Linked DNA regions of Saccharopolyspora erythraea NRRL 2338. The protein of the gene in region 3 interacts with the protein of the main gene of each other region in a pairwise test. Links are inferred from orthologs where the notes say so. Each region holds a gene or a part of one and is shown on either strand. Other genes may lie near its edges. The genes, in order: SACE_RS01245, SACE_RS33725 and dnaE.

Evidence for each region.
Region 1: the proteins of dnaE (region 3) and SACE_RS01245 interact in binary tests that used the Escherichia coli proteins (3 or more experiments, as listed by UniProt). The link is inferred for Saccharopolyspora erythraea NRRL 2338 from one-to-one orthologs.
Region 2: the proteins of dnaE (region 3) and SACE_RS33725 interact in binary tests that used the Escherichia coli proteins (3 or more experiments, as listed by UniProt). The link is inferred for Saccharopolyspora erythraea NRRL 2338 from one-to-one orthologs.

What each region holds. Positions count from the first base shown.
Region 1 is NC_009142.1:282,159-291,754, forward strand. What follows is about bases 3,147-6,238. They hold SACE_RS01245 (DNA polymerase III subunit gamma and tau), read left to right. Parts: upstream 3,147-3,513; coding sequence 3,514-5,964; downstream 5,965-6,238. Outside these bases: SACE_RS01230 (hypothetical protein), read right to left, coding at 1-118; SACE_RS38955 (NsdA family TPR-like regulatory protein), read left to right, coding at 284-1,699; SACE_RS01240 (phosphotransferase family protein), read right to left, coding at 1,659-2,555; SACE_RS01250 (S9 family peptidase), read right to left, coding at 6,253-8,073; SACE_RS01255 (YbaB/EbfC family nucleoid-associated protein), read left to right, coding at 8,225-8,551; recombination mediator RecR, read left to right, coding at 8,559-9,155; SACE_RS01265 (uridine kinase family protein), read left to right, coding at 9,503-9,596. UniProt on the Escherichia coli protein: Part of the beta sliding clamp loading complex, which hydrolyzes ATP to load the beta clamp onto primed DNA to form the DNA replication pre-initiation complex.
Region 2 is NC_009142.1:7,805,846-7,815,194, reverse strand. Bases 2,546-5,390 are described here. They hold SACE_RS33725 (pyridoxal phosphate-dependent aminotransferase), read right to left. Parts: upstream 4,631-5,390; coding sequence 3,461-4,630; downstream 2,546-3,460. Other genes in these bases: SACE_RS33720 (DUF445 domain-containing protein), read left to right, coding at 5,103-5,390; SACE_RS33730 (CHAT domain-containing protein), read left to right, coding at 2,546-3,458. Also shown: SACE_RS33735 (hypothetical protein), read left to right, coding at 298-771; more of SACE_RS33730, read left to right, coding at 768-2,545; more of SACE_RS33720, read left to right, coding at 5,391-6,308; SACE_RS33715 (CGNR zinc finger domain-containing protein), read right to left, coding at 6,348-6,887; SACE_RS33710 (hypothetical protein), read left to right, coding at 6,987-7,211; SACE_RS33705 (VOC family protein), read left to right, coding at 7,230-7,625; SACE_RS33700 (helix-turn-helix domain-containing protein), read left to right, coding at 8,081-8,527; SACE_RS33695 (hypothetical protein), read left to right, coding at 8,533-9,315. UniProt on the Escherichia coli protein: Shows aminotransferase activity with methionine and histidine as substrates, and to a lesser extent also with phenylalanine.
Region 3 is NC_009142.1:6,522,180-6,532,778, forward strand. What follows is about bases 3,911-8,005. They hold dnaE (DNA polymerase III subunit alpha), read right to left. Parts: upstream 7,696-8,005; coding sequence 4,111-7,695; downstream 3,911-4,110. Other genes in these bases: SACE_RS27860 (cytochrome P450 family protein), read right to left, coding at 3,911-3,959. Outside these bases: SACE_RS27845 (MerR family transcriptional regulator), read left to right, coding at 1-124; SACE_RS27850 (SACE_5812 family transcriptional regulator), read right to left, coding at 165-875; SACE_RS27855 (MFS transporter), read left to right, coding at 967-2,493; more of SACE_RS27860, read right to left, coding at 2,742-3,910; SACE_RS27870 (AsnC family protein), read left to right, coding at 8,137-9,159; SACE_RS27880 (Re/Si-specific NAD(P)(+) transhydrogenase subunit alpha), read left to right, coding at 9,647-10,599. UniProt on the Escherichia coli protein: DNA polymerase III is a complex, multichain enzyme responsible for most of the replicative synthesis in bacteria. This DNA polymerase also exhibits 3' to 5' exonuclease activity. The alpha chain is the DNA polymerase catalytic subunit.

The DNA.
Region 1 (9,596 bases), 6.2 Mb from region 3 along the record:
CGGCCTCGCTCGGGTACTTCACCACCACGACCACCAGCGCGACGGCAACGGCCCATCCGGCCAGCTTCCGCAGAACCCCGCCGCCGTTCTGCACCATCGGGAGCGCGTTCTTGCCCATTGCATCCTCCTGCGTTGAGTCCGTGAACCGTCAGCGCTAGTCCGATTTGGACTGTGCTGTTCCTGTGGTTGCTCACGCCTCAATGGAACCGCCAGGAAATGCAGGACAACAGGGCACACAAGGGGGCACACTTGCACACTCGGTGGACACACGAGGAGCACAGGGATGGCATACAACGAGCAGTTAGCTGCCCTGATGCGCGAGGCCGGGTTCCTCAAGGAAGACGGCAGCGTCGGGCTGAAGGTCTTCGCGCGGGCCGCTGGCCGTCATGCGGGCAAGACCTTCACACACACCTACGTTCAGCGCTGGCTGAGCGGCATGGTTCCGCGCGACCCGCAGGTACGAAAAGCCGTTGCACAGGCCCTCAGTGAGCGTCTTGGTCGTCGTGTCGGCCTTGAAGAGGTCGGTTTCGCCTCGGGCGAGACGATGCCCGCTGATCTCGGCCTTTCGTACCCGACCAAGGCATTGGACGGAATCGCGGCGGTCACCAGTCTGTGGCGCGCTGATCTGGACCAGGCGTCGGCTCTGCTCGTTGCGCCGGCCAACGTCGCGGCTTGGAACGAAGCGTCGCTCTCTTGGCTGGTCGCAGCACGTCACGACATGGTCAATGGCACCGGAAAGCGTCGGGTTACTACGGCGGACATCACTGGCCTCCGCAGCATGACCGACATGTTCGATCGGCTCGACGGGCAGCACGGAGGAGGCCATGCCCGGCGAGCGCTGATCGAATTCCTGGGGACTGACCTCGGCGGCCTGCTCCGCGGTTCGTACGACGACAAGGTCGGGCGGGAGCTGTACAAGGCCGCAGCTCAAGCAACGCTGCTCGGTGCCTGGATGTCCTACGATGCTGGGCTGCATGGCTTGGCGCAGCGCTACTTCATCCAGGCGCTCCGCTTGGCGGACGAGTCAGGGGATCGGCTCCTTGGCGCGAGCATCCTCGACGCCATGAGCCACCAGGCGACCTTCCTGGGTAACTACCGCGAGGCAGCGAACCTTGCTCGTGCGGCGCGGATGGGAACCGCGAGCTCGGGATCAGCCAGCGCTGCCGCGCACTTCTACTCGATGGAGGCTCGCGCCCTGGCTCGGCTTGGAGAGGCGGCTGACTGCGATAGGGCAATGGCTGCCGCGGTCCGCGAGTTCGAGCGGCGTAAGCCTGACGACGATCCCGCAGACTGGTTCGGATACTTCAACGAAGCTGAGCTAGCGGCCGAACTCGGCCACTGCAACCGTGATCTCGGTCGAGCGGTTGACGCTACGACGTACGCTACCCAATCACTTGGGCCAGTGGAGAGCGGATATGTGCGTAGTGATTTCTTCGTGACGATGGTTCTCGCCGACGCATACCTCGATCAAGGAGAAGCGGAAAAGGCTTGCGAAGTAGCGTTGGGTGCGCTCGAAATCGGTGAACAGCTCAAGTCCGCCCGATGTGAGGCATACGTCGGCGAGTTCCGACAGCGTCTTTCAGGTGTTGGTAGCAGTGCGGTCGTCAAGGACTTCGTCGATCAGGTTTCAGGTACTCGACTCTGGACGCCAGAAGACGCTAGAAGGGCGCCCAGTCGTGACGCGACCCTCCTGACCTGAGCGACTCCACCCGCTTGCGGACCTCGGCGGCAGCCTGCATATCCGTCCCCGCCTTACCGCACAGCCAAAGCGTCATTGCGACTTCGCGGTAGTCGGCGAGAACCCGATATCCGGGCCACGTCATGATGTCGTAGCCATAGACCTTAACGAAGGTTCGATACTCGTCTTCGGTGTGCCAACCGAAGCGCTCATAGAACAGCGCGGTTTGAACTAGATCCCACTCGCGCGGTCCCGTCGCGAAGCTATCGAGATCGATGAGTATCGGCTGGCCCGCGCGATCGAGGATGACGTTCCCTACGTTCGCGTCTCCGTGGATCACGCCGGGGGTAAGGTCGAATTCGAGACGCTCGTACTGGTCTCGAATCGACAAGATTCGGTTTTCCAGGAATTGTGCATCCGCGCGGTCGAGGTTGGCCAGGTCCCCGATCTGCGCATCCAGCTTCGCGAGCGGCCGTATCTCCGGCAGGTGCAACGACGACGGCGCGTCGAGCGAATGGAGTCGCCGGATCAGCTCAGCGACCTGGTCGAGCGGTGCGTACTCCTCCCGCTCCGAGGCCGACTCCCAGAAGGTCGTCACCAACCCGCGGGACCTCACTGGCTGGTCGACGTCGAGCGCGCGCGTCGCTGGGTAGCCTTCGCCGCTCAGCCATCGAGCTACCTGAACCTGCATCCGTGCGTTCTCGATCGACTCGCCGTTGCGCGCGATCCGTACGATCACGGGCTCTGAGAGCCGGTAGACCGCGTTCGAACCGATGCGGATCAGCTCCGCTCCGGCAGCGTCCAGTCCTACGGCGGCGCATGCGGCGTTCAGGGCGTTCTGCGCGGTTTCCCTAGTCAATGCCACGGTTGGCGTCATCCCTTCACTAGCTCCTCGAACGTACATCTCTGCAAGGCGTCGCCCCTCGGGCGATCGCTGGAATATGGGGGTCCGCTCGGGTGCCGGCGTGAGGCATCTAGGCGCTAGATGGCTGGCCAGGACGCGTGTGAGGTTCTAGCGCCCCCTCTAGACCTAGAGGGGGCCCGTCTAGGTCTAGAGGGTCGTCACGTCGACTGTCCCCGGAACCCGGTCCGGGCTGGAACAGGGGGGGGCTCAGGTCGTCGAGCACGGCTCGGCGGATGCTGGTTGAGGCTAGGGAACCGGGGGGTGTCGTTGGCGGAGAATGGATCTCAGGAGGCGCTGAGAGCGCCGTAGAGCGCTCAACGGGCGCCCCCGTGTGGTTTGGGCTGGGCGAGTGCCCGTAGGGCACCGGGCACGGGCGGCCGACGGGGTCTCAGTTGGGGTCTCAGTTCGCCCCCGTGCGAACCACCCCCACTGTTCCAGCCATTGCGCTGACCAGCGATGACGTACCGGTTCGGACGGCTCCGAACCGGTACCACCGGAATTGGAAATCGTGTTGGGTTAACAGCCCTCACGGGTTCGAATCCCGTATCCTCCGCCAAACCGGAGCCCCGGAGCGCATCGCGCCCGGGGCTCCGTCGCGTTCAGGGGCGGGTTCTGCGTTCGGGGTCGCGGTCCGCGGCGCTCGCGTGCCGTGAGGGCGGCTGACGGTGTTTTGGCTGCTGCGGCGCAGGTTCCCGGCTGCTGGAGCGCTTCGCCGGACCGGGCGGCGGGGCCTTCGTGAAGCCGTGGGGGCGGCGGGTTACACTTAACGCGGACCTCGTGCGGCGTCCATCCTGTGAACTCCCCCAGGGCCGGAAGGCAGCAAGGGTAAGCGGGCTCTGGCGGGTGCACGGGGTCCCCTTACTTTCCTGGGCCGGGTCACCGGGCTCGTCCCTCGACAGCACTGTCGGCACCACCGCGTAGGGTCTCGACCGTGGCGCTCGCCCTTTACCGCAAGTACCGGCCGGCGACCTTCGCTGAGGTCGTCGGGCAGGAACACGTCACCGAACCGCTGCGGACCGCGCTCGCGTCCGGGCGCATCAACCACGCATACCTGTTCTCCGGCCCGCGCGGCTGCGGCAAGACCTCCAGCGCACGCATCCTCGCCCGCTCGCTGAACTGCGCGCAGGGCCCGACCGCCGACCCGTGCGGCGAGTGCGACTCGTGCGTGGCGCTCGCGCCGGAGGGCGGCGGCAGCGTCGACGTCGTCGAGCTGGACGCGGCCAGCCACGGTGGTGTGGACGACACCCGCGAGCTGCGCGACCGCGCGTTCTTCGCGCCGGCCCAGTCGCGGTACCGGATCTTCATCATCGACGAGGCCCACATGGTCACCACGCAGGGCTTCAACGCCCTGCTGAAGATCGTCGAGGAACCGCCGGAGCACCTGATCTTCGTCTTCGCCACGACGGAGCCGGACAAGGTGCTCACCACCATCAGGTCCCGGACGCACCACTACCCGTTCCGGCTGATGCCGCCCGGCGTCATGCGCGAGCTGCTGGAACGGATCTGCGACCAGGAGAGCGTGCGCGTCGAGCCCGCCGTGTACCCGCTGGTGCTGCGCGCGGGCGGAGGCTCCGCGCGCGACACCCTCAGCGTCCTGGACCAGCTGCTGGCCGGCGCGGGCGAGGAGGGCGTCACCTACGAGCGCGCCGTCGCGCTGCTCGGGGTCACCGACGTCGCGCTGATCGACGACATGGTCGACGCGATGGCCGCCGCCGACGGCGCGGCGGTCTACGGCACCGTGGACCGGCTGGTGGAGGCCGGGCACGACCCGCGCCGCTTCGCCTCCGACCTGCTCGACCGGTTGCGCGACCTGGTGCTGCTGAACGCGGTCCCCGACGCCGACCAGCGCGGGCTCATCCAGGCGTCGGGCGACGAGCTGACCAAGATGCAGCAGCAGGCCGAGCAGCTCGGAGCGGCGACCCTGTCGCGCTTCGCCGAGATCGTGCACACCGGCCTGGCCGACATGCGCGGTGCCACCGCGCCCCGGCTGCTGCTCGAGCTGCTCTGCGCCCGGATGATGCTGCCGACGGTGTCGGACTCCGAGGTCGCGCTGCTGCAACGGCTCGAGCGGGTCGAGCGCCGGATGACCATAGCGCCGGAGGGCGGCGCGGCCGAAGCGCCCGCCGGCCAGCCCGCGGACCAGGACGCCGGGGGACGACCGCGGCGGGTCTTCCAGCGTCCGCACGAGCGTGCGGCGCAGGCAGCGGAGCAGCCGACCCAGGCCGGCCAGGGCGCTCAGGACGGCCAGGCCGGTCAGGGGTCTCAGGCCGGTCAGGACTCCCGAGCTGGTCAGGACTCCCGGGTTGGTCAGGGTGAACAGCCTTCCCAGGCCGGCAGGCAGGCGGCTTCGGACGCGCAGCCAGGGTCTCCGGGCGGGCAGCCCGGCCCTTCGGCCGCACAGCCCGGCCCTTCGGCCGCGGCCGGGCAGCAGTCTCCCGCCGGGCAACCGACGCCGGAGGCGTCGGCCCGGCCCGCCGGCGCGGAAGCTCCGGCTCCGGCGCAGCCGGAGCGCCCCGCGGCGGCGGAGCCGCCGGGGCGGCCCGCGCAGCGGGCGCCGCAGGCGCGCCCCGGCGCGCCGGACGCGGCGGCGCGGGATGCCGCTGCGCAGCAGCGGCCCGCGGCGGAGCAGCAGGCCGCGCAGGCCGGGGCGAGCGCGGGAGCGCACGCGGGGCGGGACACCGCCGACGTGCGGAGGCTGTGGACCGAGGTGCTGCGGGCGGTCGCCGAGCGCAACCGGCCGACGCAGGCGCTGCTGCTCAACGCCACCGTGCAGGACATCCAGAGCGGCACGCTGGTGCTGTCGATGCCGACGTCGGGCCTGGTCAAGCAGTTCGCGCAGCAGCGGAGGCTGGACTTCGTCAAGGACGCGCTGCGCGCGGTCCTCGGCGGCGAGTGGGAGATCCGCTGCGTCGAGGCCGGGGCAGCGCCGCCGGCCGCGCCGAGCCGGCCCGCCCAGCCGCCCCGCCAGGCCCCGCAGCGCCCGGCCGAGGAAGCCCCGCAGCGCAAGCCGTCGGCGGACTGGTCGGCGAACAAGCCGAACCCCCAGCAGGGGCAGGGCGGCAAGCCGGAGAACTCGCAGGCGCAGCGCAACGCGTCGCAGGGCAGGCAGGCCGGCAACGGTCGCCGGGCGCCGGCCGACGACATCCCGCCGCCGCCCGAGCCGCCGGACGAGGAGCCCCCGCCGGAGGACTACGTCCCGCCGTCGCGGCCCGCCCGCCAGGCCCCGCCGCCTCCTCCGCCGGTCGATGAGGAGGAGGACGAGGAGGCCATGATGGCCGACTCGACCCCGGCCGACGAGGTGATGGCCTCGCGGCCCGATCCGGAGGAAGCCGCCGTCGAGCTGTTCGCCAGCGAGCTCGGCGCCCGCCGCATCGACGACTGAGCCAAGGCCGAACGACGGCTCGGGTCGGGCCTGTTGACGGTTGGGGCTGGCCTATCGATGGCTGGGGACCGGCCCATCGACAGTTGGGCCCGGACTATCGATCGGCCGGGGCCGGGCCCGTTGCGAGCGGTCCAGGCCGGTCACCGAGGTCATCGACGACCAGTGCGTGGAGCGCGACCGCCTGACGGCGCTGATCGACGACCTCGTCGAGTCCCGCCGCGGCCTGGACGAGCTGATCGACCAGACACGCGCCGACGCCGCAACCGCCTGACCGGCGGGCGCGGGCGGCTACCGGCGGAGGTGGCGCAGCAGGAAGGCGAGCGCGCGCGGGTAGGCGTCGAGGCGGTTGACCCGCTTGGCAAGGCCGTGGCCCTCGTCGGCGTAGACCAGCAGCTCGCACTCGATTCCCTTCGCCCGCACGGCCTGCGCGAGCTGCTCGGCCTCCGACAGCGGGACCCGGGGGTCGTTGGCGCCGTGCAGCACGAACAGCGGCGCCGAGATCGCGTCCGCTCGGGTCAGGGGCGATGCCTCCCGCAGGAAGTCGGCGTCGTCGCGCAGCGACCCGTACTCGCGCTCGCGGTGCGCCCGCCGGTAGGCGGCGGTGTTCTCCAGGAACGTCAGCAGCGACGAGATCCCGACGATGTCCACGCCCGCCGCCCACCGCTCTGGCTGGAAAGCCAGTCCGGCCAGAACCATGTAGCCGCCGTAGGAGCCGCCCCAGAGCGCCGCCCGGGACGGGTCGAGCCCGAGCGAGGGCAGCCAGTCGTGCAGGGCAGCGAGGTCGTCCACAGCGGACAGCCGCCTGCGCACGTCGTCGGCGGAGTACCAGCGCTTTCCGTAGCCGGTGGAGCCGCGCACGTTGGGCACCAGCACGGTGTGGCCCTGGTCGACCAGCGCTTGCACGATCGGGTTGAACGCCTGCACGGACTGGGCTTCCGGCCCGCCGTGGACGAACAGGACCGACGAGCCCGCGACGTCCGGCGGCGGGTTCTCCGGCGCGTAGACGAAGCAGGGCACCTGCTCGCCGTCCGGCGTCGGCACTCGGTGGGCGGTCGGCGGCACCGGACGCGCGGAACCGAGCTGGGCGGCCGAGTCGGTCAGGGCGCGGACCTCGCCGCCGGAGTCCAGCAGCAGCGCGTCTCCGGGGGTCGCGGTGGAGCTGTACGACAGCGCCGCGAAGCGGGAGTTCGGCGACCAGACCGGCGCCGGCAGCGGGTAGGTGCACCAGCCGTCGCCGGGTAACCGGACGTCCCGGCGCACGGCACCGGTGGCCGCATCGTGCAGCGCGAGCCGGGCTGCGCCCTCGACGTTGGCCTGCACCAGCAGCGTCGAGCCGTCCGGGGCGAGCCAGCCGGTGAGGTCGTGCTCGTCGGAGGTCACCAGCCAGCGCCGCTCGCCGGTCCGCGGGTCGATGCGGGCCACGCCGGTCCGGTCGCGGTCGAGGTTGGTGGTGACGACGAGCGCGGAGGCGTCGGGCAGCCAGCGGACCCCGGTGTGCCGGGCGTGCGCGTCCGCGTCGGTGAGCTCGGTGACCTCCTCGTCGGCGGTGACCGGCATGGTGTCGACGAGGATGATCTGGTCCGACAGCGGCTTCTCGGCGGGCACGGTCACCGCGAGGTAGCGGCCGTCCGGTGAGGACGCCGCCTCCAGCACCATCCCGCCGCGGTCGTAGACCACCTCTTCCGCGCCGGAGGTGGCGCTGCGTACCACGACGTCGAAGTCCACGCCGTTGCGGCGGTTGGTCGCGTAGACGACCCGGCCGGGCAGCACGTCGAGCAGCCGGTGCACGTAGCGGGAGTCGTGGACCAGCGGCCGCAGGTCGCGCATGGTCGCGGGCCCGGTCCGGGGCACGTCCAGGGTGAGGAGGGAGAGCTGGCTGCGCTCGTCGCCGTCGGTGTCGTGCTGCACGACCACCGCGCGCTCGCCCGGCAGGTAGCGGCCGCTGACCGCCCCGGGCAGCGCGGTGAGGGCGCTGACCTCGCCGCCGGCGATCTCGGCGAGCTGCACCGAGCCCGACTCGTCGGACCCGGCCAGCACCCGGCCGCTGTCGTCGACGTCGAAGGCCCGCCGGCTTGTGCACCCGAGCAACCGCACGATGTCCAGCCTCATGCCGCCACCATTTCACGGCCGGCGCGGCGGTCCCAGCGGCCGTGCGGGCCTTCCACGCCCCGCTCCCGGGCGGCGCGGACACGTCTAGGCTGGGTGGGGTACACAGCGGTGACTAGGAGGACCAGCGGTGCAACCAGGTGGCCAGCCGAACATGCAGCAGATCATGGAACAGGCGCAGAAGATGCAGCAGCAGCTGATGACCGCGCAGCAGGAGCTCGCCGAGGCCGAGGTCAGCGGCAGCGCGGGCGGTGGCCTGGTGACCGCGGTGGTCAGCGGTTCCGGTGAGCTCAAGTCGGTCGCGATCGACCCGAAGGCGGTCGACCCCGACGACACCGACACCCTCTCCGACCTGGTGGTGGCGGCGGTGCGCGACGCCAACCGGGCCGCCCAGGAGCTGCAGCAGGAGAAGATGGGCCCGGTGACCGGCGCGCTCGGCGGCGGGCAGGGGCTGGGCGGGCTCGGCCTGCCGGGACTGTGAGCGGCACGTGTACGAGGGTCCCGTCCAGGACTTGATCGACGAGCTCGGCAGGCTGCCGGGCATCGGTCCCAAGAGCGCGCAGCGGATCGCCTTCCACCTCCTCGCGGCCGAGCCCGCGGACGTCACCCGGCTGCAGGAGGTCCTGCAGAAGGTGAAGGAGGGCGTGGTCTTCTGCGACATCTGCGGCAACGTCTCCGAGGAGCCGACGTGCCGCATCTGCCGCGACGCCCGGCGCGACCCGGCGGTGGTCTGTGTCGTGGAGGAGCCCAAGGACGTGCTGGCGGTCGAGCGGACCAGGGAGTTCCGCGGCCGCTACCACGTGCTCGGCGGTGCGCTCGACCCGCTCTCCGGGGTGGGACCCGACCAGCTCCGGGTGCGCGAGCTGCTGACCAGGATCGGCCGCGACGAGATCACCGAGGTGATCATCGCGACCGACCCCAACACGGAGGGCGAGGCCACGGCCACCTACCTGGTCCGCATGCTCCGCGACTTCCCGGGCCTCAACGTCACCCGCCTGGCCTCCGGCCTCCCCATGGGCGGCGACCTCGAGTTCGCCGACGAACTGACCCTGGGCCGTGCCCTGTCCGGGCGTCGGGCTGTTTGAAGCGCCAGATGGCGCTTCAAATGGCGCGCCAGCGCCATCCGGCCGAAGGACGGGTCCGAAGCGCCAGATGGCGCTTCGGATGGCGCTCCGCGCCATCCGGCCGAAGGACGGATGCAGGACTCCGGTGGCGAAAGTGTGATGGGGACGGCCCGTACCAACTCGGCCGAATGGCCGGTGACGGGCTGTCCTTCTGGAGTGCTTCCTTTCTGATGCATCAGTCCGCACATCCTCGCTCTGAACAGGGCGTCCGGCCTTCGGCCGGACGGCGCGAGGCGCCATCGGAAGCCCCATCGGGGGCTTCCGACACCGCTGCCCTGGTTCGCGCCGCCGCGCCGCGTCTCGGCGCGGTGCGGCTGGTCGCCGTCGACGGACCCTCCGGGTCCGGCAAGTCGGTGTTCGCCCGCGGCCTGGTGGCCGCGCTGCGCGCGGACGGCCTGCGCA
Region 2 (9,349 bases), 1.3 Mb from region 3 along the record:
CGGCGCCGGAGCCTACGTCCTCGGCACGGTGTCGCGTTCTGGCGTTGGTGGTCTTGCTCGCGGGACCCGAGGCCGTGCTCGACCACTTGTCCGGCAGCGCGTCCACCCTGCGCCGGACGATGTTGACCGCCCGGTTCGGCCGGCCCCGGTCTCATGCGCGATCTCCGCGCGAGAACCGCTGCCCGGTGCCGCGCAACGCGATCGGCACGCGGGAGAGCCGGCTGATCGGTCCGGACTGTCCGTCCACTCCGTTCTCCACCGGCGAGCCGGTACGTCCGTGGAAGGCAGGGCTGTGCGATGAGGGTGCGACCTCCGGCCGAACTGCGGGTCCTGCGCGACCTGTTCGAGGCCTGCGATCCGGCGCCGCGGCGGCTCGTCGAGGCCGCCTATGCGGCGGCGTCGCGGAAGTGGTCGGGCGGCGGCTCGGCGCTGCGGTTGATCGGCGACTCGGCGGACGCTCCGGCGAGGACCCGGCGCGCGGGCATGGGCGAGACCAGGGTGCTCACGTTCGCGATGCCCGGGCGGATGCTCGAGATGGACCTGATCCCGGTCGCGGAAGGCTTGTTCCGCGCGGTGGGGCTGGTGCTCGGCCGTCCCGGGCACAGCGCCCCCGCCGGTGACGTCGTGCTCCGGCACGCCACCGGCGAGAGCGTCGGTGCGCTCGACGAACGCGGTGGGTTCGCGGTGGACGACGTGCCCCGGGGACCGCTGAGCGTGGTGTTCCGGCAGGAGCGGTCCGCTGCCGCCGTCGCGGATTGGCTGGTCTGTTGAGCGCCGGGACTGCCGTCCGTGCGGACGGCGAGACGAGGATCGAGACCGCGCTGCGGTGGCGGGCGCGTGCGAGCACAGCTCCGCAGGAGGCCCTCCGCCACGCCGAGCGCTGGCTGTCGGATCCGGTTCGCGACGTCGAGTTCCGGGTGCTGGCCAGGCACGTCGCCGCCATCGCGGAGGTCGAGCGGGGCAGGCTGCGGGACGCGCGCAAGCACGCGCGGCTGGGGCTGACGGCGGCGCGGCGCGGTGGGCTGGAGCAGCGCGAGGCCCAGTTCCGGCTGACCCTCGCCTGGATCGAGTTCGACCGGGGGATGACCGACGCCTGCTGGGAGCACCTCGTCGCCGCCGAACCACGGCTGCGCGGGCGGGACCGACGGCGCGCGGTGTGCCTGCGCGGGCTGCTGTACTGCCAGAACGACCGGTTCCCCGAGGCGATCACCCAGCTCACCGAGGCGCTGGCGCAGTTGGACGCGCACCAGGTCTCCGGGAACGAGGACTCCGCGCATGAGAAGCCCGAACACTCGCACGAGCGTCGGTCGAAGGAGGACCTGCGGTGGGTCGCCAACGCGCTGCTCGGACGCGGGCTCGCGTGGATGTACTCGAACGGCCTGGAAGAAGCCGAAACCGACCTGGCTCGCGCCGAGCGGATCTTCGCCTCGGCGGATCAGCCCGGACGGGCCGCCGGTTGCAGGCACAACCGCGGCTGCGTGGCGTTCCGGGCCGGCGACCTGCCCAGGGCGCTGAGGCTGTACTCGGCGGCGTTGTCGATGGGCCTCGACACCGAGTCGAACCCGGAGGCGCTGGTCGACCGCGCCGAGGCGCTCGCCGCGGCCGGGCTCACCGCTGAGGCGCGCACCGAGATGGAGCGGGCGGCGGACCGGCTGGCCGCCCGCGGACGGGCTGTGCGGCTGGCCGAGACCAGGCTCGCCCTCGCCGGGTGCGCCCTCCGGGACGGCGACGCGCGGGCCGCTGTCGAAGCCGCCGGTGAGGCCCGGCGGTTGTTCCGCGCACAGCGGCGTCCCGCCTGGGTGGCGCTCGCGGCGGCCACCGAGTGGCAGGCGAAGCTCCGCAACGGGCACCGCTCGCGGTATGCCCTGGTCGCGGCGCGACGGGCGGGCGTGGTGTGCGCCGGTTTCGGCTGGTCCGCGGCGGCCGCGGAGCTGTGGCTGGTCGCGGGTCGCGTGGCGGGCGGGGCCGGCATGCCCGCACTGTCGCGCAAGCTGCTGGCCCTCGCGGCGGCCTCGAGCGATGACCCGCGGGCGGGTGCGTCGCAGCTCGCGGTCGGTTGGCACGCCCGGGCGCTGCTGGCCGAGCAGGTAGGCGACCTGCCGGGGCTTTTCGCCGCGTGCCGGAGCGGGTTGCGGGCGGTCGAGAACTACGCGGCTCCCATGGCGGCGTTCGAGCTGCGGGTGCACACCTTCGGACTGGCAGCCGACCTCGCGGACACGGCGGTGACCGCGGCGTTGCGCGTCGGCGATCCGGAGCTGGTGTTGCGCTGGACAGAATGCGCACGCGCCAGCGCGTTGCAGCGCCGGGCGCTGCAACCACCCGCCGACCCGGAACTGCGCCGGTCGCTGGTCGAGCTGCGCGCGGCGGTGGCTGACACACGTGGTTCGAGGAACGGTGGCGCGCTGCGGCGGGTCGAGGAGCTGGAAGGCCGGGTGCGCCGTCGCGCGATGCTCGTCAACGGTGCCACCGAAGGTGCGTGGGGCCGCTGGGAACTCGGCGACGTCGTCGGCGAACTCGGCGATGCGGTGCTGCTCAACTTCTTCACCGTTGACGGTCGACTGCGCGCGGTGTCCATTGTGGATGGCGTGGTGCGGCTGCACGCGCTGGCAGACGAGTCCGCTGTGGTGGCCGAGGTGGAGAGGTTGCGCAACTTCCTGTCCAGGCAGGCGGAAAAGCCCGACAGCACGGTCCGCGCGATGTTCGACGGCTGGGTGCGCGGGTCCGCCGAGATCATCGCCGAGCGGGTGCTGGGGCCGGTCGCCGACGAACTGCAACGGGGGCGCCCGCTCGTGGTCGTGCCCACCGGAAGCCTGCACGCGCTTCCGTGGGCGGCGCTACCGCCGCTGCATGGACGCGGTGTGACCGTCGCCCCTTCGCTGCGGTGCTGGTTGCGCGGAGCGGCCGACATCGCCGAGACGACTCCCGCGACCCGGCAGGTCTGGGTGGCGGGGCCCGGCCTGGAGCATGCCGAGCGCGAGGTCACCGACCTGCATGCTGCGGCAGGTGGGGAACTGCTCACGGGAGCGGACGCGACGGCCGAACGCGTTCTGGACACAGTGGACGGAGCGGGCACCGTGCACGTCGCCGCGCACGGCCGTTTCCGCAGCGACCAACCGCTGCTCTCCTGCCTCGACCTCGCCGACGGTCCGCTCTACGGCTACGACCTGGACCGCCTGCACCGCGGCCCGACGACCGTGGTGCTCTCGGCGTGCGAGGTCGGCCAGTCGGCGATCAGCCCATGCGACCAGCTCAGCGGGCTGGCTGCCGCACTGCTCGGCCGCGGCACGGCGACGGTGATCGCGAGCGTGATCCCGGTGCCGGACGAACGCACGGCCGAGGTCATGGTCGCGTTGCACTCCGCGCTGCGGCGCGGGGTGCCGCCGGCGACGGCGCTGGCCCAGGCGCAGGCAGCACACGGCGAATCCGGGTTCGTGTGCCTCGGATACGGAGGACGCTGATGTCAGCGCAGCTTGTGGAGCCGTTCGACGGCCTCGTCCAGGACCTCGTCGCGCTTGCAGAACGCGAAGCGAACCAGGTGCCTGGTCGCGTCGGGGTGGTCGCAGAACACCTGCACCGGAATCGCGGCGACCCCGATCCGCTCGGGCAGCTCGCGGCACAGCTGCGCCCCGTCGCTGAAGCCCAGCGGGCGAACGTCGGCGCAGATGAAGTAGGTGCCCTCGCTGGCGAGCACGTCGAAGCCCGCTTCGGCCAGACCGCTCGAGAGCAGGTCGCGCTTGCGCTGGAGGTCCAGCCGCAGCTGTTCGGCCCAGTCGAGCTCGTGCTGGAGCGCGTGCGCGACGGCCGGCTGGAACGGCGCACCGCCGACGAAGGTGATGAACTGCTTGGCGGCGCGCACCGCCGCGACCAGCTCCCGCGGTCCGCAGACCCACCCGATCTTCCACCCGGTCGCGCTGAAGCTCTTGCCGACGCTGGAGATCGACAGGGTGCGTTCGGTCATGCCCGGCAGGGTCGCCAGCGGCTTGTGCTTGCGCCCGTCGAACAGCAGGTGCTCGTAGACCTCGTCGGTGATGGCGATGACGTCGTGCTCGCGGCAGACGTCGGCGATCGCCGCCAGCTCGTCGTCGGTGAAAACCGTGCCGGTGGGGTTGTGCGGAGAGTTCAGCACCAGCGCGCGGGTCTGCGGCCCGACCGCCGCGCGCAGCGCGTCGACGTCGAGCACGAAGCGGTGGTCCGGCCCCTGGGTGAGCGGCACGGTCCGGCGCACGCCGCCGGCCATCGCGACGGCGACGGGGTAGGCGTCGTAGTAGGGCTCGATCAGCACGACCTCGTCGCCGGGCTCTACCAGCGCGAGCATCGCGGCCGACATCGCCTCGGTGGCCCCGACGGTCACCAGGATCTCGCCCTCGGGGTCGTGCTCGATGTCGTAGCGACTGCGGCGGTGCGCGGCGATCGCCCCGCGCAGCTCGGGCGCGCCCGCGCCCGGCGGGTACTGGTTCACGCCGTCGGCGATCGCCTGTTGCGCGACTCTGAGCATGCCCTCGGGTCCGTCGGTGTCGGGGAAGCCCTGACCGAGGTTGACCGCCCCGGTCCGCCTCGCGAGCTCGGTGATCTCCGCGAAGATCGTGGAAGTGAACGGTCGGAGGCGGGAGGTGAGAGCAGGAGTACGCACGTTGCCGCAGCGTAGTCGAAACCGCCCGCGATCAGCAGATGCCGAACGTGCGGCTTCGCACCGCTGACCGGCCTCGGCGGACCCGTCCCTGGGAATGGATGTGGCAGTCGTCGGGGCGCCTTCGTGGCGACGGGCGCCGCCGCGCTGCTGTGCCCGCGACGGGCACAGGCGCACCGCTCCGCCCGCAGTCGCTCAGCCTGGCTCCGGGCGCCGCTCGGCGTCCGCCCAGCACACCAGTGTCCAAGGGTTGAGCCTTCCCGGGAGCTGCGTCGGTCGCCTGTGGCCGTGCCGCAACGAGTCCGCGAGGTCTCCGCGAGGCTGCTGCTTGCGGTCGGCCGTGGCCGTGTCGGATCCGGCGTCCGGAATGTCCGTTACGGGCGGTGTCGCGAGGCTCGGTCCTGGACACTGCCACAATCGAAGCGTGCAGCGTACTGCGGTATCCGATGAGGAGAAGCGCCGGAGCCTGCGGCGGATGAAGGCCGTGGCCGGCGCGTTCCTGCTGGTCGCGACCCTGATCTACGTGATCGCCCGGTGGCAGGAGAACGGCGGGGCGGCCTGGGCGGGCTACATCCGGGCGGCGGCTGAAGCGGGCATGGTCGGCGCCCTGGCCGACTGGTTCGCGGTGACGGCGCTGTTCCGCCGTCCGCTGGGACTGCCGATCCCGCACACCGCGATCATCCCGACCCGCAAGGACACCCTCGGGCGCAGTCTCGGCGACTTCGTGGGGAGCAACTTCCTGTCCGAGCGCGTGGTGCGCGACAAGCTGCGCCGCGCCGAGATCAGCAAGCGGCTCGGCGGATGGCTCAGCGAGCGGGACCACGCCGAGCGGGTCACCTCGGAACTCGCCACCGCGGTGCGCGGTGCGGTCCAGGTCCTGCGCGACGAGGACGTGCAGGCGGTGCTGGAGCAGGCGGTCGTGCGCAAGGTCCTCGCCCAGCCGTGGGGTCCGCCGCTGGGACGCATCCTCGGCCAGGTCTTCGCCGACGGCTCGCACCACAAGCTCGTCGACCTCGTCTGCGACCGCGCCTACGACTGGGTGCGCGACAACCACGAGACGGTGCTGCGCGTGGTGAGCCAGCGCGCGCCCTCCTGGTCGCCGAAGTTCTTCGACACCATGGTCGCCGACAAGATCTACGCCGAGGTGCTGTCGTTCGCGTGGGCGGTCAAGACCGACCCCGAGCACCAGATGCGCAAGGCGGTCGACCGCTTCCTGGTCGAGTTCGCCGACGACTTGCAGCACGACCCGCGCACGATGGCCAAGGCCGAGCAGATCAAGCAGCAGGTGCTGGAGCACCCCGAGGTGCAGAACCTGGTCTCGTCGGCGTGGGGCACGGCCAAGAAGATGCTGCTCGACGCCGCCGAGGACCCTTCCAGCGAACTGCGGGTCAGAGTGCGGGAAGGCCTGCGTTCGATGGGCCGCCGCCTGGTCGAGGAGCCCGAGATGCGCGCCAAGGTGGACGGCTGGCTGGAGGGCGCGGCGGTCTACGTCGTGTCGAACTACCGGGCCGAGATCACCACGCTCATCACCGACACCGTCGAGCGCTGGGACGCCGAGGAGACCTCGCGCAAGATCGAGCTCCAGGTCGGCCGCGACCTGCAGTTCATCCGCATCAACGGCACGGTCGTCGGCGCACTCGCAGGCCTGGCCATCTACACGATCTCGCAACTGCTCCTCTGAGGCGCAGCGAGCGGGAGGGCCGCGCCGCGGCCTGCGGCGCTAGCCCGAGTGGCGTTCGCGCCAGGAGCGCGCCTTCTCCCGGTTGCCGCAGACCCGCATCGAGCACCACGTGCGCGAGCGGTTCCTCGAACGGTCGTAGAACGCCCAGAGGCAGTTCTCGGCCGGGCAGATCTTGATGCGGTCCCAGTAGCCGGTGTGCACCAGGTGCGTCGCCGCGACAAGCACGTCCCCGAGTGCGTCGGCGCCGGTGAGCACCGGGATTCCCGCCCGGAACTCGACCTGCACCTGCCAGGCCGGCGCGACGAGCGCCGCCGGTGCGGAGCAGGAGATCGCCGCGCGCATCGAGTAGCGGATCTCCCGCGCCGCGGTCGACTCCGGCGCCGCACCGAGCCCCCGCTCGGCGCACCATCGGCGCCAGTGCTCCGGATCGTCCAGGACGTCGGTTCCGGCTTCGACGTCGCATGTGTTGAGGAAGTTCAGGACGAGTTCGAGGTCGCGGTCGGCATCGAGGGCGGCGGCCTGCTGAGCGGGCGGCCGGACCACCTCGGGCGCGACAGCATCGCTGTTCACGAACACCATCGTAGGCCAATAGGAGGTTGCACCTCGGTTCGCTAACCCCCATACTCGTCTCACAGGTTAGTAACCTTCTAATCGAATACACAGGTTTGGTGAGGCGACATGAACGCGTTCCCGATCGAGTTCCCGCTCCGGGACGAGTCGAACCGGCGCCGCTCCGCGGAGGCCGCGGCTCAGGCCGACATCGAGCGCGCGTTGCGGGAGGGCGGCAGGCTTCGTCCTGTCTGGCTCGACCGCTTCGCCAACTGGTGGGCGATGGCGGTCCGGGAACTGCGGCCGGGCGCCGCGGTGGATCCGGGACCCGCGCCCCGCGGCTGCCTCAACTGACCGAGAGCGAGGAGAACCATGACGGCGTCCACTTCGACAGCGCTGCGCTTGGCGGCGTTCGCGCTCGACTGCCCCGACCCGCGCGCGCTCGCCGCCTTCTACGGGCGGCTGCTCGGCTGGGAGATCGACGAGGCCGAGTCCGAGGACGACTGGGTCGAGCTGGCCGACCCGGCGGGCGGGGCTCCGCTGGCGTTCCAGCGCGACCCGCACTTCCAGCCTCCGACCTGGCCCGGCCGGGAGCGGCCGCAGATGGCCCACCTCGACGTCCGGGTCCAGACGCTCGAAGAAGGGCACGAGCGGGCGCTCGCGGCGGGCGCGACGCCGCTGCCGCAGCCGGAGGACCAGCTCGACGCGAGCTGGCGCGTCTACGCGGACCCCGCCGGTCACCCGTTCTGCATGTGCGCCTGCACCTAGGGGCGCGGGGCTTCGCCATCCGCGCCTGCGCGATGGGCGCCTGCGCCCATAGGGCTTTGGCGTCGGGGCAGTAGGGCTTTGGCGTCGGGACAGCAGGCTTCGGGATCGGGGCAGCAGGCTTCGGCGTCGGGGGAGCAGGGCTTTTGCGTCGGGGCGGCAGGGCTTCGGCATCGGGCGCGAGCCGCACGGCTCGCGCCCGGTTCGCGTCTCCGGGCCCCGCGAGGCCACCGCCGAGCGGTGATGCGCGGCCTTCTCGCGCGCTGGTCGGCCATCGGCATGCCAGAGGAGCCCACCTGTGCGCTCCGCCCTCGCCCGCCTCCTCCGGTCGGCGCAAGGCGCTGCGCCGGCAAATCACCCGCCAGTGGTAGCAATCACGCCCGATAGGTGCAAGCTGTGTGCTTGCAGTAGCTAGCATGCCTGGTTATCGTGGATTTCGACCGGAAAGGTGATCGCAGATGGAACGCGTGGACAAAACGGTCAACAAGGCCGTGAACCAGGCGGTCAGCGATCTCGGCGCCTACATCCGCACGCAGCGCGGCAACGCCCAGATCTCGCTGCGGCAGCTGGCCAAGCGCGCCGGAGTGTCCAACCCCTACCTGAGCCAGGTCGAGCGCGGGCTGCGCAAGCCGAGCGCGGAGATCCTCCAGCAGATCGCCAAGGCGCTGCGGATCTCCGCCGAGGCGCTGTACGTGCAGGCCGGCATCCTGGAGCGCCGCGAGGGCGGTCCGGTGGTCGACGCGATCCTCGCCGACCCCGACCTCAACGAGCGGCAGAAGCAGGTGCTGCTGGACATCTACGGCACCTTCCGGCGCGAGCAAGGCGGCCCCGCAGCGGCTGACGGGGCACCGGAGGGGACGACCTCCGCGACGGCAGACGCCGCGCAACCGCAAACCGAGGAGTGATCGCCATGCCCACACTGCCCAAGTCCGAGGACGTCCAGAAGATGCGGGAGCAGGCCGCCCTGGCCTTCGGCGGTGCCGTCGAGCACGCGCGTCAGCCGCTGCTGGCCGCGCTCGGCGCCGGTGACCTCGCCGCCCAGGCGGTCGTGGACACCCTGACCCGGATCCGCACCGAGCTGAACGATCGCGCCGAGTCCGCGCGCGCCGACCTGCCGAGCGACCTCAACGAGCTGCGCGGGCAGCTCGACCCGGCCGAGCTGCGCAAGCGGCTCGACGCCTACACCCAGTCCGCGGTCAAGCTCTACGACTACCTCGCCGAGCGCGGCGAGGGCGCGCTGGAGCGCCTGCAGCCGCAGGTCCAGCAGGCGCGCAAGCAGGCTGAGACCGCGCAGGGCCGGGTCGAGGAGGTCGTCGGCGAGGTCCGCGTGCTGGCCGACGACGTGCTCGGCAAGGTGACCCGCGGCGCCCGCTCCTACGGCGAGAAGGCCGCCAGGCAGACCGAGCAGGCCGCCGACGAGGCCGCCGAGACGGTCAAGGCCGCCGGTTCGAAGGCGGCTTCCGCCACGCGCAGCACCGCCCGCAAGGCCGCCGCGAAGACCTCGGCCGCCAGGACCGGCGAGTCGGAGAAGTCCGGCTCCGCCGAGAAGGCGACCGCGGCGGGCAAGCCGAGCGCCAAGAGCACGTCCGGCTCGGCGAAGACCAGCGGGGGCAAGGCCACCTCCGGTGGTGGCAAGTCGACCGGCACCAAGGGCACCACCGCCCAAGGCGCCTCCGGCGAGAGCGAGAGCTGAGCCGATAGCACGTGGGTGCCGTGGCCGGAGCCGA
Region 3 (10,599 bases):
ACGCGAGCTCGACCGCATGACCCGGCGCATCGACTGCATGACCCGCAACCGCGACGCCATCGCCGAATATCTCGACGCCGTGCGGGAAAAGCGCTCGGAAGCCGAGACCGCACCGACGTCCTGAGTGGACTCCGACCCCGCCGCGCCCAGCCTTCCTCCGCGACCTACTCCAGCCCGGCGGTCGCGGCCATGCCCGCGACGAGGTACTGCGCGCCGCGGTCGAAGTGGGCTTGCCAGTCGCCGCCGTCAGCCGGGAAGTTGCCGGCGAGAGCGGGGTAGTCGGCCTCGCGGGCGCGCAGGTGCTCGGCGAGGGCGGAGCGGGTGCCCGCCTCGTCCTGGTGGCGCCAGACCGACTCCGCCGACACCGAGCCGATGACGTAGTTGGAGACCGCCGCCCCGGCCGCCAGGACGTCGGCGCGGCCGAAGCCTGCCGCCGCCAGCGCGGCGTAGACGAACTCCGAGCGCGCCAGGGCGTTGGGGCCGGCCAGCGGGCGGGTGCTCGCCAGGGCCGCCGCCCACGGGTGGTCCAGCAGCACGCGCCGCAGTTCGGCCATGAAGGCGATGATGTCGTCGCGCCACGACGGGCCGGACTCCACGGGCAGCCGGACCTCCCCGAACACGGCGTCGAGGGCGAGGTCCAGGACGTCGTCCTTGGTCGACACGTGCCAGTACAGGCTCGTCGCGTGCGCCTGCAGCCGGTCGGCCAGCTTGCGCATGCTGAGCTGCCGCACGCCGTCGCGGTCGAGCAGCTCCACGGCCGCGGAGACGATCTTGTCCTGCGTCAGCAGCGGCTTCGTCCTCGACTGCTTCTCCGGGCGGAACCACACCGCACCGGGAGCACCCTCGGACGTCGAGGTCTTCGACTTCGCGGTCATGGCGGGAGCGTACCCGCGAGCGCACAGGCATCGATTTCTCATACAGTGTATGGTCACGATCGAACAGCGTTCGAGGACCGGGAGGCCGCGAGTGACCGGAAGGCAGCGAGAACGGGAACAGCGGCCTCAGCCGCAGACCGGCGACCAGGGGCACCCTCGGCGATGGCTGATCCTGGTGGCGCTGTGCGCGGCGCTGCTGGTGATCGTCATCGACAACACGGTCCTCAACGTGGCGATCCCGGAGATCGGGCGGACCTTCGACGCCTCGACGGGCGAGCTGCAGGCCGTGCTCGACTCCTACGTCGTGGTGTGCGGCGGCCTGCTGGTCGCCGCCGGCGCGCTCTCCGACCGGTGCGGACGGCGCCGCGTCATGGTGGCCGGGCTCGTCGTCTTCGGCCTGACCTCGGCGGGCGCCGCGCTGGCCCCGTCGGTCTGGTGGCTGATCGGCATGCGCGCGGCCATGGGAGTCGGTGCGGCGCTGGTGATGCCCGCGACGCTGGCGATCATGGTGCGCGTCTTCCCGCCGCACGAACGCCCGAAGGCCTTCGCCGCGTGGACGGCGGTCGGGTCGGTGGCCCTCGGGCTGGGGCCGCTGCTGGGCGGCGCGCTGGTGGACCTGTGGAGCTGGGCTGGGATCTTCCTGGTCAACCTGCCTTTCGTGGCGGTGGCGCTGGCAGGCGTCGTCCGGCTGGTGCCCGAGTCGCGTGATCCGGCCGCGGGCGCGCCCGACCTGCCGAGCACGGTGCTCGTCACCACCGGGATGGTGGCCCTGGTCTGGGCGGTGATCGCGGTGCCGGAGCGCGGCGCGCTCGCGACCCCGGTGCTCGCCGCCACGGCACTGGCTGTGGTGTCGCTGGCCTGGTTCGGCGTGCGCCAGCGACGCGCGAGCGCGCCGATGGTCGACTTCGGCCTGTACCGGGACCGCCGGTTCGCCGGGGCGAGCTCGGCCATCGCGCTGATCGCGGTGGCCACCGGCAGCACGCTGTTCGTCCTCAGCCAGTACCTGCAACTGGTGCGCGGCCACAGCGCGGTGGTGGCCGGGATGGCGGCCCTGCCGCTGGCCGCCGGGAGCGTGGTGGGCTCGGCGCTGGGAGCCCGGGCACCTGCCCGGATCGGCTACCGGGCATGCATCGTCACCGGGTTCGCCGTCACCGCCGCCGGGTTCGGCGTGCTGGCCGCGCTCGGGCCGGACAGCGGCCAGCCGCACATCGCGTTCGGGCTCCTGCTCTGCGGGTTCGGGACCGGCTTCGCCGGACCGGCGGCCACCAGCACCGCGCTGGGCGCCGTGCCCGCCGACCGCGCCGGGATGGGCTCGGCGCTCAACGACACCCACCAGCAGCTCGGGATCGCCTTCGGCGTGGCGGTGCTCGGCGGCCTGCTCTCGACCGCCTACCGCGCTTTCCTACCCACCGGCGTGCCGCACGACGCGAGCACGTCGCTCGCCGCGACCCTGTCGTTCGCCGACGAGCGCACCAGCGCCGCGCTGGCCGACGCCGCCCGGCTCGCCTTCACCCAGGCTCAGAGCGCGACGATGACGGCCGGACTCGCCTGCGCGCTGGCCGGCGCGGCGGTCGCCATGCTCAGCCTGCGCTCGGGACGGCGAGCGCCGTCGCGCTGACCGCGGTCAGCGCGACGGCTCGGCGGAACCTCAGAGCCGGAGGGACTTGAGAGCCCATCTTTGATTTCTGAAGCGGCGCAGCCGCTTGGCCCATCCCCGCAACCGGCACCGCCGCGGGTTCTCAGGCGCTCTCTGACGAGGACAGCCTTTTCGCCGCGTATGGGTGAAAAGGATCCCGGAGTCCGAGAGCGCCTGAGGTTCCGCCACCGCAACCGCCAAGCAAGGTGAGTCCAGAGACAGCCTCTGACTCAGGCGCCGGGGCGGACCGGCAGCTTCTCCAGGCCCCGCATCAGGACGCTGAACCGCCACCGCAGGTCGTCCGGCGACGCGGCCATCCGCAGGTCCGGGAAGCGCTCCAGGAGCCTGCCGACGGCGATCTGGGCCTCCAGCCGGGCCAGGGCGGCGCCCACGCAGAAGTGGATGCCGTGGCCGAAGGCGACGTGCCCGGTGGTCTCCCGGGTGATGTCGAAGCGGTCGGGGTCCTCGAAGCGCTCACCGTCCCGGTTCGCCGCCCCGAGCGCGACCCAGACGAGCTCTCCCTCGGGGATCACCACGTCGCCGAACCGGACCGCCTCGGCGGTGTGCCGGAACGTGCCGTTCGCCACCGGGCTCTCGTAGCGCAGGGTCTCCTCGATCGCGCCGGGCAGCAGCGACGGGTCGTTGCGCAGCGCGGCGAGCTGGTCGGGGTTGCCCAGCAGCGACAGCACGCAGTTGCCGATCAGGTTGACCGTCGTCTCGTGCCCGGCGACCAGCAGCAGGAACACCATGGCGATCAGCTCGCCCTCGCTGAGGCGGTCGCCGTCCTCGACCGCCTCCAGCAGCGCGGTCAGCAGGTCGTCACCGGGCTCGGTGCGCTTCTTGGCGATCAGCTCGGTCAGGTACTCGACCATCGCCACCGACGCCTGGGCCTGCGCCTCCGGCTGCGACCCGTCGACCAGGACGTTGGTCCACGACCGGAAGTCGTCGCGCCGCGAGTCCTCCACGCCCATCAGCTCCGAGATCACCGTGATGGGCAGCGGGAACGCGAACTCGTCGATCAGATCCACTTCGGACCGGCCCGCCAGGCGGTCGAGCAGGTCGTCGGTGATCTGCTCGATCCGCGGCCGCAGGCCCTCGACCCGCCGCGCGGTGAACGCCTTGACCACCAGCTTGCGCAACCGGGTGTGGTCCGGCGGGTCGGTGTTGAGCATGTGCGGGCCGAGGTCGGGCGAGAACCCCGGCCTGCGCTCGGCGTCGGCCAGCCTCTTCTCGATGATCTGCTGGGTGCGCCCGAAGTCCTTGGCGATCCTGGGGTCCAGCAGCGCCTGCTTGACGTCCTCGTAGCGGGTGATCAGCCACGCGTCGAGGCCGTTCACCGTGCGGATGCGCTGCACCGGCTCCTCGCGCATCCGCGCGTACCGGTTGTGCCGGTCCTGCGCGAAGGCGTCGTCGAAAGCCAGTAAGTCGGGCACTTCACCGGTGGTCATGGGCAAACCTTCCGAGCTCGGCGTTTTGGCGGCCGGTCTCCAGTTAACCCATATCACTGACGGTTGTCACGCGGTCGCTGAAAGCACTCTCAGCTTCCGCGGAGGCGAAGCGGACGCGGGGCGCGAAGCGGACTCGCGGCCCCGCGCCGGCTCACAGCACCGTCTCGAAGCACCCCGCGCCGAGCAGCCCCTTCAGCTCGCCCTGCAGCCCGTTCTCGGTCGACACGAAGTAGTCGCTGGACAGCGCGAGGCGGGTGACCCCGCGCGGCCCCTGCAGCTTCACGTGCACCGGGACCGTGCCCGAGTGCGCCTGCAAGGTGCGCTTGAGCTCGGCGACCAGCGACCGGTCCACCCTGCTCGCCGGCACCTTGATCACGAACGCGGGGCTGGTTCCCGGGTCGGTCTCGGCCGCCGAGATGTCCACCGGCACCGCGTCGGAGGCGAAGATGCTGATGGTGCCCTCGCGCTCGTTGATGCGGCCCTTCACCGCGATCGCGGTGTCCTCGACCAGGCAGTCGGCGAACATCTCGTAGGACTTCGGGAAGAACAGCACCTCCACGCTGGCGTCGAGGTCCTCCAGGGTCACGATCGCCCACGGGTGGCCGTTCTTGTTGATGCGGCGCTGGATCCCCGAGATCATCCCGGCGATCTTGACCTGGTCCTTGCCCGCCTCGCGCTCGCCGCCGACGAGCTCGGCGATGCCGGTGTCCTGGTACGGCGCGAGCAGCCGCTCGGCCCCGTCCAGAGGGTGGGCCGAGACGTAGAGGCCCAGCATCTCCCGCTCGTAGGAGAGCATCTGCTTGCGCGGCCACTCGTCCGGCGTGAACTGCAGGTGCGCCAGCGGCGACGACGACTCCTCGCCGCCGGCGTCGTCCCCGCCGCCGAACAGGTCGAACTGGCCGAGCGCCTGCTGGCGCTTGAGCCCGATGACCGCGTCCACCGCCGCCTCGTGGTGCTGGGCCAGCGACATCCGGGTGTGGCCCAGGGAGTCGAAGGCACCCGCCTTGATCAGCGACTCGATCACCCGCTTGTTGCAGGCCACCGTCTCGGACTTGTCCAGGAAGTCGGTGAACGAGCTGTAGCGGCCCTTGTCCTCGCGCACCTTGGCGATCGAGGCCACCACGTTGGAGCCGACGTTGCGGACGGCGCTGAGCCCGAAGCGGATGTCGGAGCCGACGGCGGTGAAGTCGTTGAGCGAGTCGTTGACGTCCGGCGACAGCACCTTCACGCCCATCCGGCGGCACTCCGCCAGGTAGACGGCCATCTTGTCCTTGTTGTCGCCGTTGGAGGTCAGCAGTGCGGCCATGTACTCGGCCGGGTAGTTGGCCTTGAGGTAGGCCGTCCAGTACGCCACGAGGGCGTAACCGGCCGCGTGGGACTTGTTGAACGCGTACCCGGCGAACGGCAGGACCGTCGCCCACAGCTTGTCGATGGCCTCGTCGCGGAAGCCCTGCTCCCGCATGCCCGCCTGGAAGCCCTCGAACTCCTGGTCCAGGACCTCCTTCTTCTTCTTGCCCATCGCGCGGCGCAGGATGTCGGCTCGCCCGAGGCTGTAGCCGGCGACCTTCTGCGCGATGGCCATGATCTGCTCTTGGTAGACGATCAGACCGTAGGTCTCGGACAGGATGTCCTTGAGCGGCTCGTCCAGGTCGGGATGGATCGGCTCGACCGGCTTCTTGCCGTTCTTGCGGTCGGCGTAGTCGTTGTGGGCGTTGACCTCCATCGGACCCGGCCGGTACAGCGCGTTGCAGGCCACGATGTCGGCGAACTCGGTGGGCTGCATGCGCTTGAGCAGCTCCCGCATGCCGCCACCTTCGAGCTGGAACACTCCCAGGCTCTCACCGCGCGCCAGCAGCTCGTAGGTCTTCGCGTCGTCCAGCCCGAGGTTGGACAGGTCGATCTCGCGGTCGTGGTTGGCCTTCACCATCTTCAGCGCGTCGCCGAGGATGGTGAGGTTGGAAAGCCCCAGGAAGTCCATCTTCAGCAGGCCGATGGCCTCGCACGACGGGTAGTCCCACCCGGTGATGATCGAGCCGTCGTCGCGCGCCCACAGCGGCACGGTGCCCATCAGCGGCTGCGACGAGAGGATGACCGCGCAGGCGTGCACGCCCGCGTTGCGGATCAGCCCCTCCAGGCCGCGCGCGGTGTCGAAGATCTGCGACACCGACGGGTCGGTCTCGATGAGGTTGCGGACCTCGGCGGCCTCGGCGTAGCGCTCGTGCTGCGGGTCGACGATGCCCGACAGCGGGATGTCCTTGGCCGCGATCGGCGGCGGCAGCGCCTTGGAGATCTTGTCGGCGATGGCGAAGCCGGGCTGGCCGTGGTGGACCCGCGCGGAGTCCTTGATCGCGGCCTTGGTCTTGATCTTGCCGAAGGTGATGACCTGGGCGACCTTGTCCCGCCCGTACTTGTCGATCGCGTACTGCAGCACCTCGTCGCGGCGGCGGTCGTCGAAGTCGAGGTCGATGTCGGGCGGGGAGTCGCGCTCCGGGTTCAGGAACCGCTCGAAGATCAGGCCGTGCTCCAGCGGGTCCAGGTTAGTGATGTGCAGGATGTAGGCCAGCAGCGAGCCCGCGGCCGAACCGCGGCCCGGGCCGACGTGGATGCCCTGCGACTTGGCCCACCGGGTGAGGTCGCCGACGACCAGGAAGTACGCGCAGTAGCCCTTGGTGTCGAGCACGTCGAGCTCGACCTTGATCCGGTCCAGGCACTCCTGGGTCGCGCCTTCCGGGTACCGGGTCGGCAGGTACTGCTCGACCTCGGCCTCCAGCAGCTGGCGCTCGGTCTTGCCGCTGCCGTCGGTTACGCGCGGCATCCGGTCCTGGAACGACCAGACGTCCTCGTAGGACTCCACGCGCTCGGCGATCAGCAGCGTGTTGTCGGCGGCACCGGGGACCTCCTTGTCCCAGTACTCCCGCATCTCGGCGGCGGACTTCAGGTAGTAGCCGTCGCCGTCGAACTTGAACCGGCTCTCGTCGTTGAGGGTCTTGCCCGACTGCACGCACAGCAGCGCGCCGTGCGACTCGGCCTGGTCGGCGGTGACGTAGTGGCTGTCGTTGGTGGCCACCGGCTTGAGGCCGAGCTCCTTGGCGATCTTGAGCAGGCCCTCCCGGACCGACCGCTCGATCGGCAGCCCGTGGTCCATCAGCTCCAGGAAGAAGTTCTCCGCGCCGAAGATGTCCTTGTAGTCCGACGCCGCCTGCATCGCCTCGTCGAACTGGCGCAGGCGCAGCCTGGTCTGCACCTCGCCCGACGGGCAGCCGGTGGTGGCGATGATGCCCTCGGCGTACTCGGCGACCAGCTCGCGGTCCATCCGCGGCTTGCGGTACTGGCCCTCCATGCTCGCCCGGCTGGAGAGCGTGAACAGGTTGCGCAGCCCGGTGGCGTTGCGGGCCAGCATCGTCATGTGGGTGTAGGCACCTGCACCGGAGACGTCGCCGCCCTCGCCGTACTCGTCGGTGCCGCGCTGCTTGGCCTCGCCCCAGAACACCGGCTTCTTGTGGAACCGGCTGCCGGGCGCCAGGTAGGCCTCGATGCCGATGATCGGCTTGATGCCGGTCTTCTTCGCCTGCTGGTAGAACTCGTCGGCGCCGAACATGTTGCCGTGGTCGGTCATGCCGACCGCGGGCATCTCCAGCCGCTGCGCCTCCGCGAACAGCGCTCCGACCTTCGCCGCACCGTCGAGCATCGAGTACTCGGTGTGCACGTGCAGGTGGACGAAGGGGTCGACGGGCACGGAGGGGCCTCCTTCGCGAACGGTACCGGCGGGAGGTTGCAAGCCTAACTCCAGCGTCCGACCGGATCGGCGATGTCCCCTGGCGTTGCGCGGATCCGTTCCGGTGCGTCACACCGGCGGTCCGGCGCGGGGCCCGCTCCCGGGGTCCGGCGCCTCTCACGCCGACCGGGTCCGGCCCACAAAGCCTGCTTTTGATCTTGAAAGCGGCGTAGCCGCTTGGCTCGCCCTCGCAACCGGCACCGCCGCAGGCGTCCTGTGGCGAGGACAGATTTTCGCGGCGTATGGGTGATACGTGAGAAAAAGGTCCCGGAGCCAGAGGACGCCGGAGGTTCCGCCACCGGCACCGCCACCAACGCGAGTTCGAGGACAGCTCTCGCGCCGGCGGGGGAAAGTCAGTGCCCTCCGCACGGTGATCGGCCGGAGCGGGTAGCGTGGCACGACGTGGCTGCCCCTGATCCCGTGGACGTTCGTCTGCTCAGCGTCGTCGCCGAGACGGGCCGCGCAGCGGTGCATGAGATCGCCGGCCGGCTCGGGATGGACGTCCGCGACGTCGCCTCGCGCCTGGCGGCGCTGTCCACCACGGGGCTGCCGCTGGTCGTCGGCGTGGAGTGCGAGCCGAACGCGATCCGCAAGGCGGTGGCCGCCGCGCAGGCGTGGACGCAGCAGGCCGCCCAGGCCAGCAGCGGCCCCTACCAGGTGCAGCAGCCGCAGAGCGGGCCCTACCCGGCGCAGCCGCACAGCGGCTCCTACCCCGTCGGCCCGCAGAGCGGGTCCTACCCGGTGCACGGCCAGCCCAGCGGGCCGTACCAGACCTACGGCGGCAGCGGCCAGCACCCGACGCAGACCGGACCGAGCGGTCCGCAGCAGTTCGTGCCGCCCGCGGGACCGCCGGCGTTCGCGCCCGGCGGCGGCCCCGCCGGGCCGCAGGTGCCCGCCCAGACCGCGCCGCCGGACCCGGTGAACACCTGGGGACCTCCGGGTTCGTCGTCGTGGGCGCGCGGCGACCAGCGCGGCGCGGCGCAGTACAAGCAGCCGCCGCAGCGCACCGGCAAGATCGGCAGCAAGCTCGACGTCGAGGGCCTGGAGGGCGAGCGGATCACCATCCAGCTCGTCGAGGTCGTCGACCCGGCGGACTTCCTGTTCACCGCCGCCGGCTACCAGCTGCAGGACGGCGAGCGCGCGGTCGTCGTGCACACCGAGCTGACCAACCGCGGGTCGATGCCGTTCACCTCGCTGCCCGACCTCTACCTGGTGCTGGTCGCCGAGGACGGCTCGACGGTGTCGAAGGCGCCGGTGTCGCTGTCGTCCCGGCCGCCGCACCGCATCGGCGTACCGCCCGGCGAGACCGCCGGCGGTCACACCGTCTACGTGCTGCCCGACAGCACCGAGCTGTCCGCGGTGCGCTGGACTCCGCGCCCCGGCGACGAGCAGCGCACCCTCACCTGGGACATCACCGACCTGTAGCCCCGGCCGCCGTCGGCGGGACGGTCAGCGGCGTGTAGTGGCCTTTCGGGTGCGGTTCGCCGATGAGCCGGCCTTCGGCTTCGACCCAGGCGTGAGCGGCGAAGGGCTGGGTGCGCACGCCGGTGCACCAGGTCGGCCGGGTTCCGCGGGCGCGGCAGAGCAGGGCGGTGGCGATGGAGCGTTGCAGGCAGCCCTGACCGGCGCAGCGCAGGCTCACCGACACCACCTGCTCGCGGGCGGCCGAGGCTTGTCCGGCGGTGGCAGGCACGGCCCCGCGGCGGGCGAACGCAGGCGGTGCCCGTCACCGGCAGACCAACCGTGCCGATGACCCACGATCGGCTCTCGCCGGAGCAGTGGATCTCGTCGGACACTTCTGGGCGGGGACGGGGCCGAATGGGCGTGTGCCCTTGCGCGGCGACCGCCGCTGTGGGCATCTGGTGGGTGACACAGATCGTTCCTCCCAGCGATGAGCACGGGATGTGGTGCGATGACGGCACAGCAGAGCAGCAGGCCCAGCGTCGGCGTGCCGGGTGAGTCGCTGGTGGGTGAGCGCCGGGTGGCGCTGGTCCCCGGGGTCGTGGAGCGGCTGCGCGCGTTGGGGCTGGACGTCGTGGTCGAAGCGGGCGCCGGGCAGCGGGCCCTGATCCCCGACGAGGCGTTCACCGAGGCCGGCGCGAGCATCGGCGACGCGTGGTCGGCCGACGTCGTGGTGAAGGTCAACCCGCCGACCGCCGAGGAGGTCGGCAGGCTCGCAGCCGGGACCACCCTCATCGGCTTCCTCGCCCCGCTGACCGAGCCGGAGACCACCGAGCGGCTGCGCGCGGCCGGGGTCACCGCGTTCGCGATGGAGTCCATCCCCCGCATCTCGCGGGCGCAGTCGATGGACGCCCTGTCGTCGCAGGCCAACGTCGCCGGATACCGCGCGGTCCTGCTCGCGGCCAGCGAGTCGACCCGGTTCCTGCCGATGCTGACCACGGCCGCGGGCACCGTGAAACCCGCGACGGCGCTGGTGCTCGGCGTCGGCGTCGCCGGGTTGCAGGCGCTGGCCACGGCCAAGCGGCTGGGGGCCCGCACCACCGGCTACGACGTGCGTCCCGAGGTCGCCGACCAGGTGCGCTCGGTCGGCGCCAAGTGGCTCGACCTGGGCATCGACGCCACCGGTGAGGGCGGCTACGCCCGCGCGCTGGGCGCCGACGAGGCCGCCGAGCAGGAACGCAGGCTCGGCGAGGCGATCGCCGGCTTCGACATCGTGGTCACCACCGCCCTGGTGCCCGGCAAACCGGCGCCGCGGCTGGTCTCGGCCGACGCGGTGCGGGCGATGCGGCCGGGCAGCGTGGTCGTCGACCTCGCCGGTGCGACCGGCGGCAACTGCGAGCTGTCCGAGCCGGGCCGGACCGTGGTCGCCCACGACGTCACGATCGCCGCGCCGCTCAACCTGCC